Cellulophaga sp. L1A9: one gene and its partners. The protein of the gene in region 1 interacts with the protein of each later gene in a pairwise test. Links are inferred from orthologs where the notes say so. Each region holds a gene or a part of one and is shown on either strand. Other genes may lie near its edges.

Region 1 (4,465 bases):
TGTTTTAAGCGCTCTATTGATGGCCATATAACTCCCATTACTTTTAGGAGAGGTCGCTAAGTAAATTGCACATTGACTTAAGATTATTCGTGCTTCAGGATATCCAATAGTGGTAACAGCTTGGAATGTCGTGTTAGCCATTACAAGCGCGGTAGGGTTAGCTAAACCAATATCTTCAGACGCTGCAATAAGCATTCTGCGTGCAATAAATTTTACATCTTCACCGCCTTCAATCATTCTTGCTAACCAATACACTGCTGCATTAGGATCACTACCTCTAATAGATTTTATAAAGGCCGAAATAATATCATAATGTTGCTCCCCAGTTTTATCATAACGAACGGTGTTTTTTTGCACCTTTTGTAGCACTAAATCATTCGTTACTTCTATAGTGTCTCCGCTTTCAGAATTGATAACGAGCTCAAATATATTTAAAAGCTTTCTCCCATCTCCACCTGATAATCGCAATAAGGCATCAGTTTCTTTTAGGTTGATGTTTTTAGATTTCAAATGCTTGTCTAAAGAGATAGCTCTTTTTAGAAGTGCGACTAAATCATCTTTTCCAAATTCATTTAATATGTATACTTGACATCTTGAGAGTAATGCAGGGATAACTTCAAAACTAGGGTTTTCAGTGGTAGCACCTATTAAGGTTACCCAGCCTTTTTCAACAGCAGCAAGTAATGAATCTTGTTGCGATTTGCTAAACCTGTGAATCTCATCAATAAACAAAATGGGGTTTTTGGTTGTGAATAAGCCGCCACTTTGTTTTGCTTTGTCTATAACCTCACGAATATCTTTTACACCACTATTAATTGCGCTTAAGGTGTAGAAGGGCCTACCGCTTTCCATAGCGATAATGTTGGCTAATGTAGTTTTACCTGTTCCTGGAGGTCCCCAAAGTATTAACGAAGGAATTATTCCTTTTTTAATTTGATGCGTAAGAGAGCCGTTGTCACCTACTAAATGAAGCTGACTGATGTAATCTTCTAATGTCTTTGGGCGTATCCGCTCTGCAAGAGGTTCATTCATAGTGCAAAAATACAAATTCTACTTATGACAATTTATCATGTTTGTAGTTTTTGGTTGCGTTTTTGATTTCCATTTTATAAATTACTTGTATGCAAGCATCCAAACAGTTCCAATTTACGAATACAGTGCTTATTGCGCCATTACTTTTGGTTTTGGCTATTTGGATCGTTTTTTTAGTGGAAATTAGACTAGGAATAAACTTTAATAAATTTGGAGTGCTACCTAGAACGCTAGTGGGTCTTAGAGGTATAATCTTTAGTCCTTTTATACATGGTTCTGCTCAGCATTTATATAATAACACGGTGCCATTGGCAGTTTTAACAGCGTCACTATTTTATTTTTATAAGAAAAATGCTTTTCAAGTTATTATTTTAGGGATACTTGTATCTGGGTTTTTAACGTGGCTAATAGGAAGAGAGTCTTATCATATTGGAGCTAGTGGCCTAATCTATGTATTGGCAAGTTTTATTTTCTTTAAAGGAATTTTTACTAACTATTACCGTTTGGTAGCATTGTCCCTAATGGTCGTTTTCGTTTATGGCAGTATGCTTTGGTATATCTTTCCTATTCAAGATGATATTTCTTGGGAAGGACACCTATCAGGATTTCTAGTAGGTTTCTTCTTTGCATACTATCTTAAAACACCAATTCCGGAAACCAAAAAATATGATTGGGAACGTGATGATTATAAGGAAGAAGAAGATGAATTCCTTCAGCACTTTGATGAAAATGGAAATTTTATAGAACGTACGCCAGAGCTAGAGATCGAATTAAAAGAGCAGCCAGAAGTAATTATACAATACCATTATAAAGAAAGCGAAAAACCAGAATAAGTAAACGAAATTTATAAACTACGTTGCCTAACGGTTTCATACAGAAAAACACCACAAGCTACAGACACGTTTAATGATCCTATTTCTCCTAATAAAGGGATTTTTGCTTTGTCATCTACTACTTTTAAAATAGAAGGGGAGATACCTAAATCTTCGGATCCCATAATGATGGCACATGGTTCTTTGAAGGAGATGTCATAAACAGAATTTTCTGTTTTTTCCGTAGCAGCAATTGTTCTGATCCCGGAAGCCTGTAAATAAAAAACAGCATCTTTAATATGATCTACCTTTGCAATGGGCACTTTAAAGGCAGCGCCAGCAGAAGTTTTGATAGTATCAGCTGTCACAGGTGCAGCACCTTTTTTCTGGATGATGATTCCGTCTACTCCAGTACATTCTGCAGTTCTAATAATAGCACCAAAGTTTCGAACATCAGATAGTTGGTCTAACAATAAAAATAGGGGAGTGGTCTCTTTTGCAGAAACGTTCTCTACTAACTCTTCAATCGTAAAAAATTTAATAGGTGATATGGTAGCAATAACCCCTTGGTGATTTCCTTTGGTTAACCTGTTTAATTTTTCTACAGGAACATAGGAGGAGTTAATCCCGTTTCTTCGAATAAGGGTTTCAAATTCTTTGAATAAATCGCCTTTAAGACCTTTTTGAATAAAGACTTTATCAATTGCCTTATCTGCATTTATTGCCTCAATAATTGCTCTTATACCGTAAATCTGAGTATTGTTTTCCATTGGGGCAAAGGTAGGGAAAAACTATAATTATATGTCTTCAAACTTCTCCATTAATTTTTGGATTCTACTCAACCAGTATACAAAGCGCTAATTTGGTTCAATTTTTTAAAGAATTTATAATGCAAAGATTTTTGAAAAAGCTTATTGATTAATTAGTTTATTTTTTTCTATTAAATCTGTAAAATTCGATTATAAAGTATTAATGTAATTAAAAATTGTGATTAAATTTTCCTCTTTATTTGTATTAAGAGAATTTTTTTCGATAAATTCTTCTATCACATTTTTATTTTTTTTATCAAATTGCTTTAAGAATTTCGCTTTCTTCAAAGGCAGGAAATCAATATGGTTTAATTCTACTTTTTGAAAGTAATATTCTTCAAAATGAGTAAATTTGCTAGGAATCGAGACAACCATCGAATTCGCAGCAGCTTTGCCTTCAGAAAATTTAACAGCTAATCTGTGATATAGCTTATAGTTTTTTCCATCAGCAATTAGAGATAAGTATCCATTTTTTGTTTTTTTCTTCTTATTTATGTAAGTTGTGAATCTTAGCTCCTTGTTTAGGTATTTGATGATGATTTTTTTATCTGCTAAAAGTTGTTGTGGTTTTTCTTCTGACTCTAGGGATTTTTTTAATTCAATACTACTATTTAAGGCATTGTATCGTACAAAGAATTCACCTTGCAAGTCATGATCATAATAAATCTTACTTTTTATAAATTTATCATTAGAGTATGGAGTTCCTAAAGTTTTATTGACTGCATTATTTGATTCATTATTCCTTAATTCCATCATCACCAAATTGAGCATTGGACTTCCTCCCTTAGCATTTGCAAGCATACCAGCCTCGCCATTGGGTGCTGGACTTAAATTTTGTGATAGAACTAAATTATATAAGAGTATAAATGGAATGGTAATTTTGTATTTCATAAGTGGTTGTTTTACGGTTTAACTTACTTGAAATTTAATAGTATATTTTTCAAAAAACATGTTAATATTTTTAGAAGATAAGTGTTAAGAAATATTTGGTTTTTTTGATTACAAATTTATCTAATTTGAATTTATTTTTTTGGTTATTATTCTTGCTAAACTTATGATTTCATGTGAGTGCACATGGATTTTTATGGTGGAGATTTTATTTTTTTAATAAGATTCGTAAAATGATTTATTTAAAAAAACACGAGCATAAAATTTATGTTATGAATTATTGGAGACATGGCTATGCGTGTTTGTAAGTTCGTTTTGTATTCTAATAATGTAATATTAAAAAGGCCGCTAATTAGCGGCCTTTTTTTTGAATTTATTTTTTGAGTCTATTCTTCTGGTTGACAAACTTTAATCGGAATAATACCTATGTTTGGTTCTGGACCATCTGAGAATGCTAAATTTCCATTAGGGTCAATAATTACATATTTATGTTCTTCTTCGTAAATACCGCTATTATAAGTTAGTACTAAAGTAGAAGTTCCTTCTGGTACTGTGAATTTAACTTCACTTGAACTACCAGTTTCTAATGTATAGTCTTGCGATGCTCCACCGATTTCAACGGTAATGAAAGCACCATCCCATCCGTCTCCATAGAGGTCTTCAAATTCAATAGTGTATTCTCCTGCTACTGGGGCATCTCTGTTTAATTGAATACATTCAGTTGTAGGTATTAAGTCAAAATATTCGGTTCCAGATTCATCTGTAGTGATTATTCTACCATCTTGTGTTATTAACTCGTAACGAATTTGGAATTCATCTCCAAGATCTAAAGCCTCAACAGATAAGTCAGGTCCTAATAATTCTAAAACAGATATTTCAAAATTTGTAGTTCTTGTTCCTGGGTCTTCTTCATCCTCAGGATCA
Region 2 (4,275 bases), 4.0 Mb from region 1 along the record:
AGTAGAATTAAAAAATAAGAAAATTAATATCGTTGTAAGAAAGGTCAAACCATTCGCCAACAGTTTTATTGGTAAGTATTCCTCGGTAAAAATAAAGTCCGTTTCTCAAACCTTTATCAAATCGAAGTGCGTTTTCTACGCCACCATCTTCTCCAATCTTCAATAAGTACGGCGTAAAGATATTACTAATAGAGATGGACGCTGTTTTTGGGTATCGAGACGGAATATTGGGTACAGCATAATGAACTACGCCATATTTTTCTAAAGTAGGTTTATCGTGACTAGTCACTTCACTAGTTTCAAAGCAACCGCCCATATCAATACTTACATCTATAATTACCGCACCTTTTTTCATATGCTCTACCATGGTTTGTGATACAACTACAGGAGCTCTATCTTTTCCACGGGTAGCGCCAATTGCAACATCGCATCGTTTTAGCGCTTTGAGTAAGTTTTTTGGCTGAATGGTAGACGTATATACGGTTTGCCTTAAGTGTGATTGTATGTTTCTAAGCTTGGTAATGGAGTTATCAAATATTTTAACATTTGCACCTAAACCAATTGCGGAACGCGCTGCAAACTCTCCCACGGTGCCAGCACCTATGATAACAACTTCTACTGGTGGAACGCCGCTAATATTGCCAAACATGAGTCCGTTTCCTTTATTGGTATTAGACATTATTTCCGAAGCAATAAGCACCGAAGAAATTCCAGCAATTTCACTTAAAGAGCGTACCGCAGGGTATTTGCCGTCATCATCCATGATGTATTCAAAGGCAATAGCTGTTAACCGCTTTTTGGCAAGCGTTTCAAAATATTTTTTAGACTGTGTTTTTATTTGAAGCGCAGAGATAATGGTTGTTTGCGGATTCATTAATTCTAATTCCGCTAATGTCGGTGGTTCTACTTTTAATAGAATAGAGCAACCGAATACTTTTTTAGTATCTCTAGTAATTTCTGCACCTGCATTGGTGTATTCTATATCTGTAAAATTAGCCCCTTCGCCAGCTCCTGCTTCCAAAAGTACGCGATGTCCGTTTGCGGTAATCGCATTTACGGCATCGGGAGTTAAGCAAATACGTTTTTCTTGGTATTGATTTTCTTTAGGAATTCCAATGAAGAGTTCTCCTTTTTGGCGTAATACTTCAAGGGTTTCTTCTTGCGGAAGTAACTGTTGTTTGCTAAAGGGCGACGTTGGTTTATCCATTTGCTGTAAATATAAAAATTAGTCAATGAAAATTGACAAACTAGCACTATTAAAATAATAGTAAAAGCAAATTTACAACTTTTTACCCTTTAGGTCTTTTTCTTTTTGCAGGCGTTCTCTTTCCTTATATTCTTTTAGTTCTGCATCAATAGCATCTAGATCTATGCCGTGTACATGTTTATCAAATAATTTTACGCGAATAAAATATACTATGGGTATGATAATCATACAGACGCCCAATAAATAAAGCAATTCGTTTTCGTCAACTTTTAAAGACTCACCATAAATAGAAGAAAATAATTGGAAAGCATACATGGCAATTGGGATTAAAATAGCATGGTACCACCAGTTTTTGCAAGTTATAAACCAAATAGTTAATAGGTATAATGGTATTATTTTATTTAAATAATACCAAACGGCAATTTTTATGTTACCATAACCATTTTGAGTTATTGGAACTCCTAAGAAATTCCAAGTTTTTATATCTGGGCTTGAAGGTAAATACTTGTAGCTGTAAAAGAATAAGACTGATAGTGAGATGAATAAAGCTAGCAAACCTTCGATTAGTAATTTTTTTCTAATTTTTTTTTTTTCGGTGCTCATAAATGTCTCTAGTACTAGGATAGTACTTTAAACTTTAAATATTTGAAAATATTGTATACAAAAAAGCAACTCAATAAAATTGAGTTGCTTTAACGAAATAATTTAATTTTTATCCTTGAGGAAGAATTTTGATTTCGGCCTTATCGACTGAGTTTATCTCATATAATTTATCATCATCAGTTGAACTTGTAGAAGTACAAGAAGATAATGCGAATAATGCGATTGCTGCGATTGCTAGGAGGGATTTTTTTGTGTTCATCGTAAAATAAATTTAGTTGGTTTTTATTTGATTTTGATTTAAATGTAAGAAAACACCTAATTAAATATCTTCTCACAATGTTAAATTAAGTATTTTAACATTAAAAACCTACACATTGTCGATAAAATTTTTTTTAACGGAAAAAACATAACAAAAACAAGGCCTAAGCGATGTACTTATTTTTTTGCATATTGGGCATGAGTATAGCGAAAGGTATTAAGACGGAATTTGAAGCATTCTGGTGCTTGTATCTAGTATAGAAATAGAGAGGTGAGTAGCATCTTCTGGAATTAAACTACCAATTTTGTCTGGCCATTCCATAAAAACCCAATGATTGGAATACAGGTAATCTTCCACGCCAAAATCTAAGGCTTCAGATTCGTCATTTAATCTGTAAAAATCAAAATGATACGCTAGAGTATTGTTTTGAGCATCACTATATTCATTGACAATTCCAAAAGTAGGACTGCTTGCTTCTCCATGGCCGCCAAGTTCTTTTACAATAGCTTTTATTAAAGTTGTTTTACCTGCACCCATTTCGCCATGAAAACATATTTTTTTTGAAGGCGAGTTTTCAATAATTAATTTCGCTATTTCTTTAATTTCCTCTTGTCTATATTCCTTATTCATATCATATTTTTAGAACATACAATTTTAAGGTATATATTTATGGCAAAAAAGTTCCCTATTGAAAATTATACCTAAGAAATTATTAAAGCTGAATTTACTTTTGGCTATTTTGGTATTTTGTTTACCGGTTTTACTGTATATATATTTATTGTTTCCAAGAACTACGATATTAGATTTATGGTTTTTTTCCTATGAAATTCAACATTTTAAAAATGCAGAATATTTAATCTATTTCTTATTTGGGAAATTTTATGTCATTGTAATACTTAGTATTTGGTTTCTAACAATATCAAATTGGTGGAGGTGTTTAATACTTCCAACAATCATTTATTTTGTATTTCAATTAAATCAAATTATTGTCCAAGAATTAGAGGTTGAACAGAACATTTATTTTGTGGGCTGTGGCTTAGGTGTTTGTTACAGTATTTTATTGCACCTTGTATATAGGAGATCTAAAATATTTAAAGTCACGTTTATTCAAATATTGACCTATGATATGTTAAAATTATTGAAAACTAATTTTAAAGAGAAAAGAATATTTGATTTAAAGAGCCGATGGCTCACTGATAAAGCAGCTAAAACAACTTCCATAAACGAGAAAAATACGCTTATTGAAGAAGTTAGGAAATTAGAAATGCATCTATTATACAATAATAAATTACCATTGTTTAAACATGGAAATAAATCAAACGGTAAAACAGGTTATTTTATAGCTGTTCTAGTGGTTTTAACTCCTTGTATGCTATATATCTATAATTTTATTCCTGATGATCTTGATGGAATTTTGCGATTAGGAACATTTCATTACAACACAGGGTTTGCGCATGTAAAACTCTTTGGGTATTATTTTTTTACTAAACTCTTCTATATAGTACTTTTGGCTACCTGGTTTTACACCACTAATAATATTTTGAAGTGGGGTATATTTATAAACCTAATTGTTGTGGTATTTCAAATGTTTACAATTTTAGATAATTCTAATACTAAATTAGATGAGCATGAGTTATTAACATCATTGCCCATAATGATTCCTGTAATACTGACTTTTATATTGTTAAACCAAATTATAAAATATAAGAGTAAGAACGATGTTTTAAATGAAGATATAGAAGAAGAGGTTCAGGAGGTACTAACACAACTTACTGTTTTGGGAAATAATGAGCATGGATTAATCAAAGAATTATTACTTCTCAGAAATGACAAGAATACTCTAGACAAAGAAGATTACTTTAGTCAGTTGAAAGCTTTAAAATCTAAACTTCAAAATAGCCTTGTTAATTAAATCAGTTTTTAAACTCTAATTTTATTTTGAATATAATCCCTAGAAATTTATTAAGATTAAACCTAATTATAGCGATAATAGTTTTTTCGCTTCCTTTATGGTTTTACACGTACTTATTAATTCCTAAAACATTATATGTTGACTTGTTTTTTTGGAAATATGAGATGCAGAGTTATTCTAGCTTTTACATATTCGTTTATATGATGATTCAGAAATTATACGTACTAGTTTTTATTAGTATTTGGTTCATTACAATATCTGATTGGTGGAAATATTCTTTAGTACCAATCATAA
Region 3 (4,521 bases), 2.5 Mb from region 1 along the record:
TAAAACCGCTATTCGGAACGTTAGTGGCTCTTGAGTAGATAATATACCCAACTACAGGACCGTATGCCACTAAATTAATTACCAACTTTTTCATAGTTATTCCTTATTAAAATTACTTTAATTAATCTCGAAACTGATTGCGTTTTTCTTTCTTCTCCTGAACCTTAATTACAAAACCAGCTTTTTTAATACGCACAGTATCATAAACTGGTTTATCTAAAAGAATTTCATTAATCTCTGGATCTTTGCTAGAGTATTGCACTTTAAAATGCTTGCCCACCCAACCTGGATAGACTATACTTCCTAATTGAATTGAGCCATTAATTCTTTTACCATCAACATAAAACTTATAAGCAGCATAAGTATTTGTATTTTGGATTTCAATTTCAGTACACTCCGCTATTCCATATACAGTATAAAGATTGAAATGATAATATTCTTTGCCATTAGTATAAATAGCATAGATAATAGCAAATAACAATATATACTTTAAAGGAGTTTTAGAGTTAAGAAAACTTTCAAAGTTATTCATGCGACTTACGATTTGTATCTACTTCCCTTTTAACCTTTTTGGCAGTAGCTGTTTTAGTGGAGTTAACGCCTAATCTCATGGTGTGCGTCAAAAAACCACCCATACTATTATTAAACTCTATAAGTCCAGAGCTTCCTATAGTTTTATTTACACTTCCACCCAACATTCCAAAAGTAAAATCAACAGCAGCTGCATTAGGATTACTGAATCTTAATATATAATTCTCATCGCTTCTGGAATAAATAGAAGACCTTAATAAAACTGAGCTCGGATTGAACTTAAATACTCCAGTTACTGCTGCTTTATATGGATCAACCTTGGTATAATCAAAACCATTACCCACATACTGAGCTGCAGCATCACCAAAACCAAAAGCTAAACTCGTTTGAAGACTAGAATTCAATGTTAATCCCATATTATAGGTAGAAAACATATTTTTTATATAAGATACAGAAGAAGCTATTAATTCACCCTCTGCTACTAGCGCAGGAAAAAGTTCCACACCTCCGATTATAGCTAGAGGAATACCAATAGTAACCATAATTATTTTTGATTCATCAACGGTATCGTAAGCTTTCCAAATTTTAGCATCTTCTTTTTCACTAACAGTAACTTCAAGCATTTTTGCGAAAATTGCAGCAGAACTAGATATTCGTTTTTTTATTTCTTCATCTGAAATAGGTAATTCTCTTTTGCGCTCTAGACTAACAAAAGTCGCCAAACCATCTAAATTAACATTTACATAATCAACTATAAAATATCTATTTTTATTTAAGTCATTTCTATAACAACGCAAACTACCTATAGTATCAAAAAAATACCAATCATATGTTTTTACTGAAACTTTTTTAACTTCTTGATTTATAAAATTATTTAGTGTTAGGGCTAATTCTGTTTTAATAGCTCTCTCTAAGCCCAATCTTGAAGCACGTTTATTCTTACTAACAACTTTATTAGCATTAATTTGCAATTGCTTTTTTAGGTTCTTTAATCGCACATTATCTACAAATTTTTCCATTTAGCCTAAGTATAAAAAGTATATTTTCTATACAATTTAGATAAAAAAAAACTTAAAACTAAATTTAATCGTTAACTTGATCTTAATTTAATTATAGAAGCTGATTCAAAAATCAATTATAGCTACTGATTTTTTAAAGTTAAAAAAATCTTTTAACTTATCCATTCCCTATTGCTGTTGTTGTTCTTCCACTTGCGGAGGCTGTTCTGGCTGCTTAAATAAATCAATATAGGCATTACCCAAACTATCTATGAGCGCACTAGCGGTTAGTGATTGATAGCCATAACGCTCCACCGCAATATCTCCAGAGCTACCATGTAAATACACCCCGAAAATTGAAGCCGTTAAGGCTTCATAGCCTTGAGCAATTAATCCTGTAATAATTCCGGTTAACACATCACCGCTTCCCGCAGTAGCCATACCAGGATTTCCTGTAGTATTTATATACCCTTTGCCATCATATACCGTTATGGTATGCGCCCCTTTGATCACTAAAATACAATCATACTTTTTAGAAAATGCTTTTGCTTTTTTTAATTTATCAAAATCGTCCTTCCACTTTCCTAACAAACGTTCCAATTCTTTAGGATGTGGCGTTAAAACCGTTTGCGCAGGCAAATTCTTTAAAAAAGCTTCATTTAGTGCTAAAATATTGATAGCATCAGCATCTAAGACTAATGGTTTTTCATTGCTTTTAAGAAATTCCCCTAAAGCTTTCTGCGTTTCTTTTGCTGTACCTAAACCTATTCCTATTCCGATAACCGTTGGAGTAATCTCAAATTTTATTTTAGTGATAAATTCTTCATGTGCATCTGTAAGCACCATGACTTCTGGCAATGCAGTTTGCAAAGGCAGATATCCGCATTTAGGCAAATAAGCAGTCACTAAACCAGCTCCAGAGCGTAAACAAGATTTAGAGGCTAATTGAACTGATCCTATTTTACCGTAACTGCCTCCTATAATTAAAGCGTGACCATAAGTACCTTTATGTGCGAATTTCTCTCGAGGAATATAAGAAGGTAGTACTTCTAATTTGCTTATCAATTCATAGTCGACTTCCGTATTAGCTATAAATTCAGCATCAATACCAATATCCATAACCTCCCACTGATTGACATAAATACCCGTTTCTGGGAGAAAAAAGACCAATTTTGGCGTTTGAAAGGTTAAAATATGATTTGCTTTCACCACTCCATCCTCCTTCTTTACCGTTTTATTTGTGAATAGACCAGAAGGTAAATCTACTGCTAAAACAAAAGCATCAGAAGCATTTATTTTTTGCATCAATTTAATAACCCAAGCATCTGGATTTCTATTTAATCCAATACCGAAAATAGCATCTATAACAATATCTTCTTTGCTAATTTCAGGAAAATCCGAATCGCTATTAATAAAGTTAGGCCAAATTTTGCGCTCTTTTAATCGATTTAAATTCAGCAAAAAATCATCAGAACGTTTCTCACTATAGTTTACAATATGCACTTCTATAGCATAGCCATGTTCTTGTAAATGTCTTGCAACAGCAACACCATCTCCTCCATTATTACCAATACCACAAAATAGTTGAATTTTTACAGGAGCACCTTGAAGTCTAAGATGTAACCAATTAAAAATTTGAATCGCAACGCGCTCCATAAGTTCGTCACTTTTTATTTGCTGTTTTTCTATTGTATATTTATCAGCTTGGTAGATTTGTTTTGCGCTAAAAATCTTCATTTAATAATAATATTTAACATTAATTGCTGATTCCGTAATAATTTCGGAAATCGTTTGATAAGGAAATCAAAAATACTACATTTGACTATATCTTTAAAAGATATAAAGATCAAATAATGGATAGTCAATTTAACCTTTCTACATTTTATATTGCGCGTGATACTACTATCACTTTCAGCACCACTACCCCATTGGGGTAATCTGCTATTAACTCGTCCGTTTTCGCATATTCATGCATTTTTATTTTTATTACCACAAAACTATTTCTCATAATGAAAGTTCTAAAATTTGGAGGCACTTCTGTTGCTAACGCAAAAAATATAGCCCTTGTTAAAAACATCGTGGCTAATTCTAAAGCAAATAAAACTATTGTCGTAGTTTCCGCCTTAGGCGGGGTAACAGATTTACTGTTAAACACGGCTACACTAGCTTCTGCTCAAGATAACAGCTATAAAAATAGCCTTAAAGAGATTGAAGAAAGACACTTAAATACGATTAAGGAACTAATTCCTGTTTTACAACAAAGCAAAGTTTTAAGCAAAGTAAAAAGCGAACTTAACACCTTAGAAACACTGTTAGAAGGTGCTTATTTAATTGGAGAAATCACACCAAAACTATCTGATAAAATTGTTAGTTATGGCGAACTTTTATCGTCATACATTATAAGTGAATATTTCAGGGCTGAAAAGCTTAACTGCACCTATAAAGACAGTAGAGAGCTCATAAAAACAAATTCTAATTTTGGTAAAGCTATTGTTGATTTTAAAGTTACGAACCACAATTGCAAAGAATTTTTTACCGCTGTTCCTGAACAAATTACTGTAATGGCCGGTTTTATAGCCTCCTCTATTTCTGGAGACTCTACAACTTTAGGTAGAGGTGGGTCTGATTATACGGCAGCCATTATAGCTAGTGCCATTGATGCTGAACTATTAGAAATTTGGACTGATGTTAGTGGAATGTATACCGCTAATCCTAGAATCGTAAAACAAGCGATGCCTATTCCACATATTTCTTATGAGGAAGCTATGGAACTATCACATTTTGGAGCCAAAGTATTATACCCTCCAACAATACAACCCGTACTTGCTAAAGGAATTTCTATTGTCATCAAAAATACTTTTGATGCTGAAAACGAAGGAACATTAATTACAAAAAATAAAAACGAACAAGGAAAAACTGTTCGCGGTATTAGTCATGTTGAACATATTGCACTGCTGTCTTTAGAAGGGCCCGGCATGGTAGGTATCCCTGG

What was found.
Region 2: the proteins of rlmB (region 1) and tsaE interact in binary tests that used the Escherichia coli proteins (3 or more experiments, as listed by UniProt). The link is inferred for Cellulophaga sp. L1A9 from one-to-one orthologs.
Region 3: the proteins of rlmB (region 1) and GQR94_RS14840 interact in binary tests that used the Escherichia coli proteins (3 or more experiments, as listed by UniProt). The link is inferred for Cellulophaga sp. L1A9 from one-to-one orthologs.

Annotation. Positions count from the first base shown.
Region 1 is NZ_CP047027.1:899,448-903,912, reverse strand. What follows is about bases 746-3,635. They hold rlmB (23S rRNA (guanosine(2251)-2'-O)-methyltransferase RlmB), read right to left. Parts: upstream 2,615-3,635; coding sequence 1,877-2,614; downstream 746-1,876. Other genes in these bases: GQR94_RS03735 (hypothetical protein), read right to left, coding at 2,804-3,544; GQR94_RS03745 (rhomboid family intramembrane serine protease), read left to right, coding at 1,122-1,865; GQR94_RS03750 (replication-associated recombination protein A), read right to left, coding at 746-1,032. In the rest of the region: more of GQR94_RS03750, read right to left, coding at 1-745; GQR94_RS03730 (hypothetical protein), read right to left, coding at 3,928-4,465. UniProt on the Escherichia coli protein: Specifically methylates the ribose of guanosine 2251 in 23S rRNA.
Region 2 is NZ_CP047027.1:4,933,777-4,938,051, reverse strand. The notes cover bases 993-3,692. They hold tsaE (tRNA (adenosine(37)-N6)-threonylcarbamoyltransferase complex ATPase subunit type 1 TsaE), read right to left. Parts: upstream 2,700-3,692; coding sequence 2,286-2,699; downstream 993-2,285. Other genes in these bases: GQR94_RS21770 (hypothetical protein), read left to right, coding at 3,208-3,692; GQR94_RS21780 (hypothetical protein), read right to left, coding at 1,280-1,810; GQR94_RS21785 (alanine dehydrogenase), read right to left, coding at 993-1,207. Outside these bases: more of GQR94_RS21785, read right to left, coding at 8-992; more of GQR94_RS21770, read left to right, coding at 3,693-3,981; GQR94_RS21765 (hypothetical protein), read left to right, coding at 4,182-4,275. UniProt on the Escherichia coli protein: Required for the formation of a threonylcarbamoyl group on adenosine at position 37 (t(6)A37) in tRNAs that read codons beginning with adenine.
Region 3 is NZ_CP047027.1:3,362,614-3,367,134, reverse strand. What follows is about bases 993-3,938. They hold GQR94_RS14840 (NAD(P)H-hydrate dehydratase), read right to left. Parts: upstream 3,267-3,938; coding sequence 1,719-3,266; downstream 993-1,718. Other genes in these bases: thrA (bifunctional aspartate kinase/homoserine dehydrogenase I), read left to right, coding at 3,539-3,938; GQR94_RS14845 (hypothetical protein), read right to left, coding at 993-1,550. Also shown: GQR94_RS14855 (hypothetical protein), read right to left, coding at 1-94; GQR94_RS14850 (hypothetical protein), read right to left, coding at 122-532; more of GQR94_RS14845, read right to left, coding at 525-992; more of thrA, read left to right, coding at 3,939-4,521. UniProt on the Escherichia coli protein: Bifunctional enzyme that catalyzes the epimerization of the S- and R-forms of NAD(P)HX and the dehydration of the S-form of NAD(P)HX at the expense of ADP, which is converted to AMP.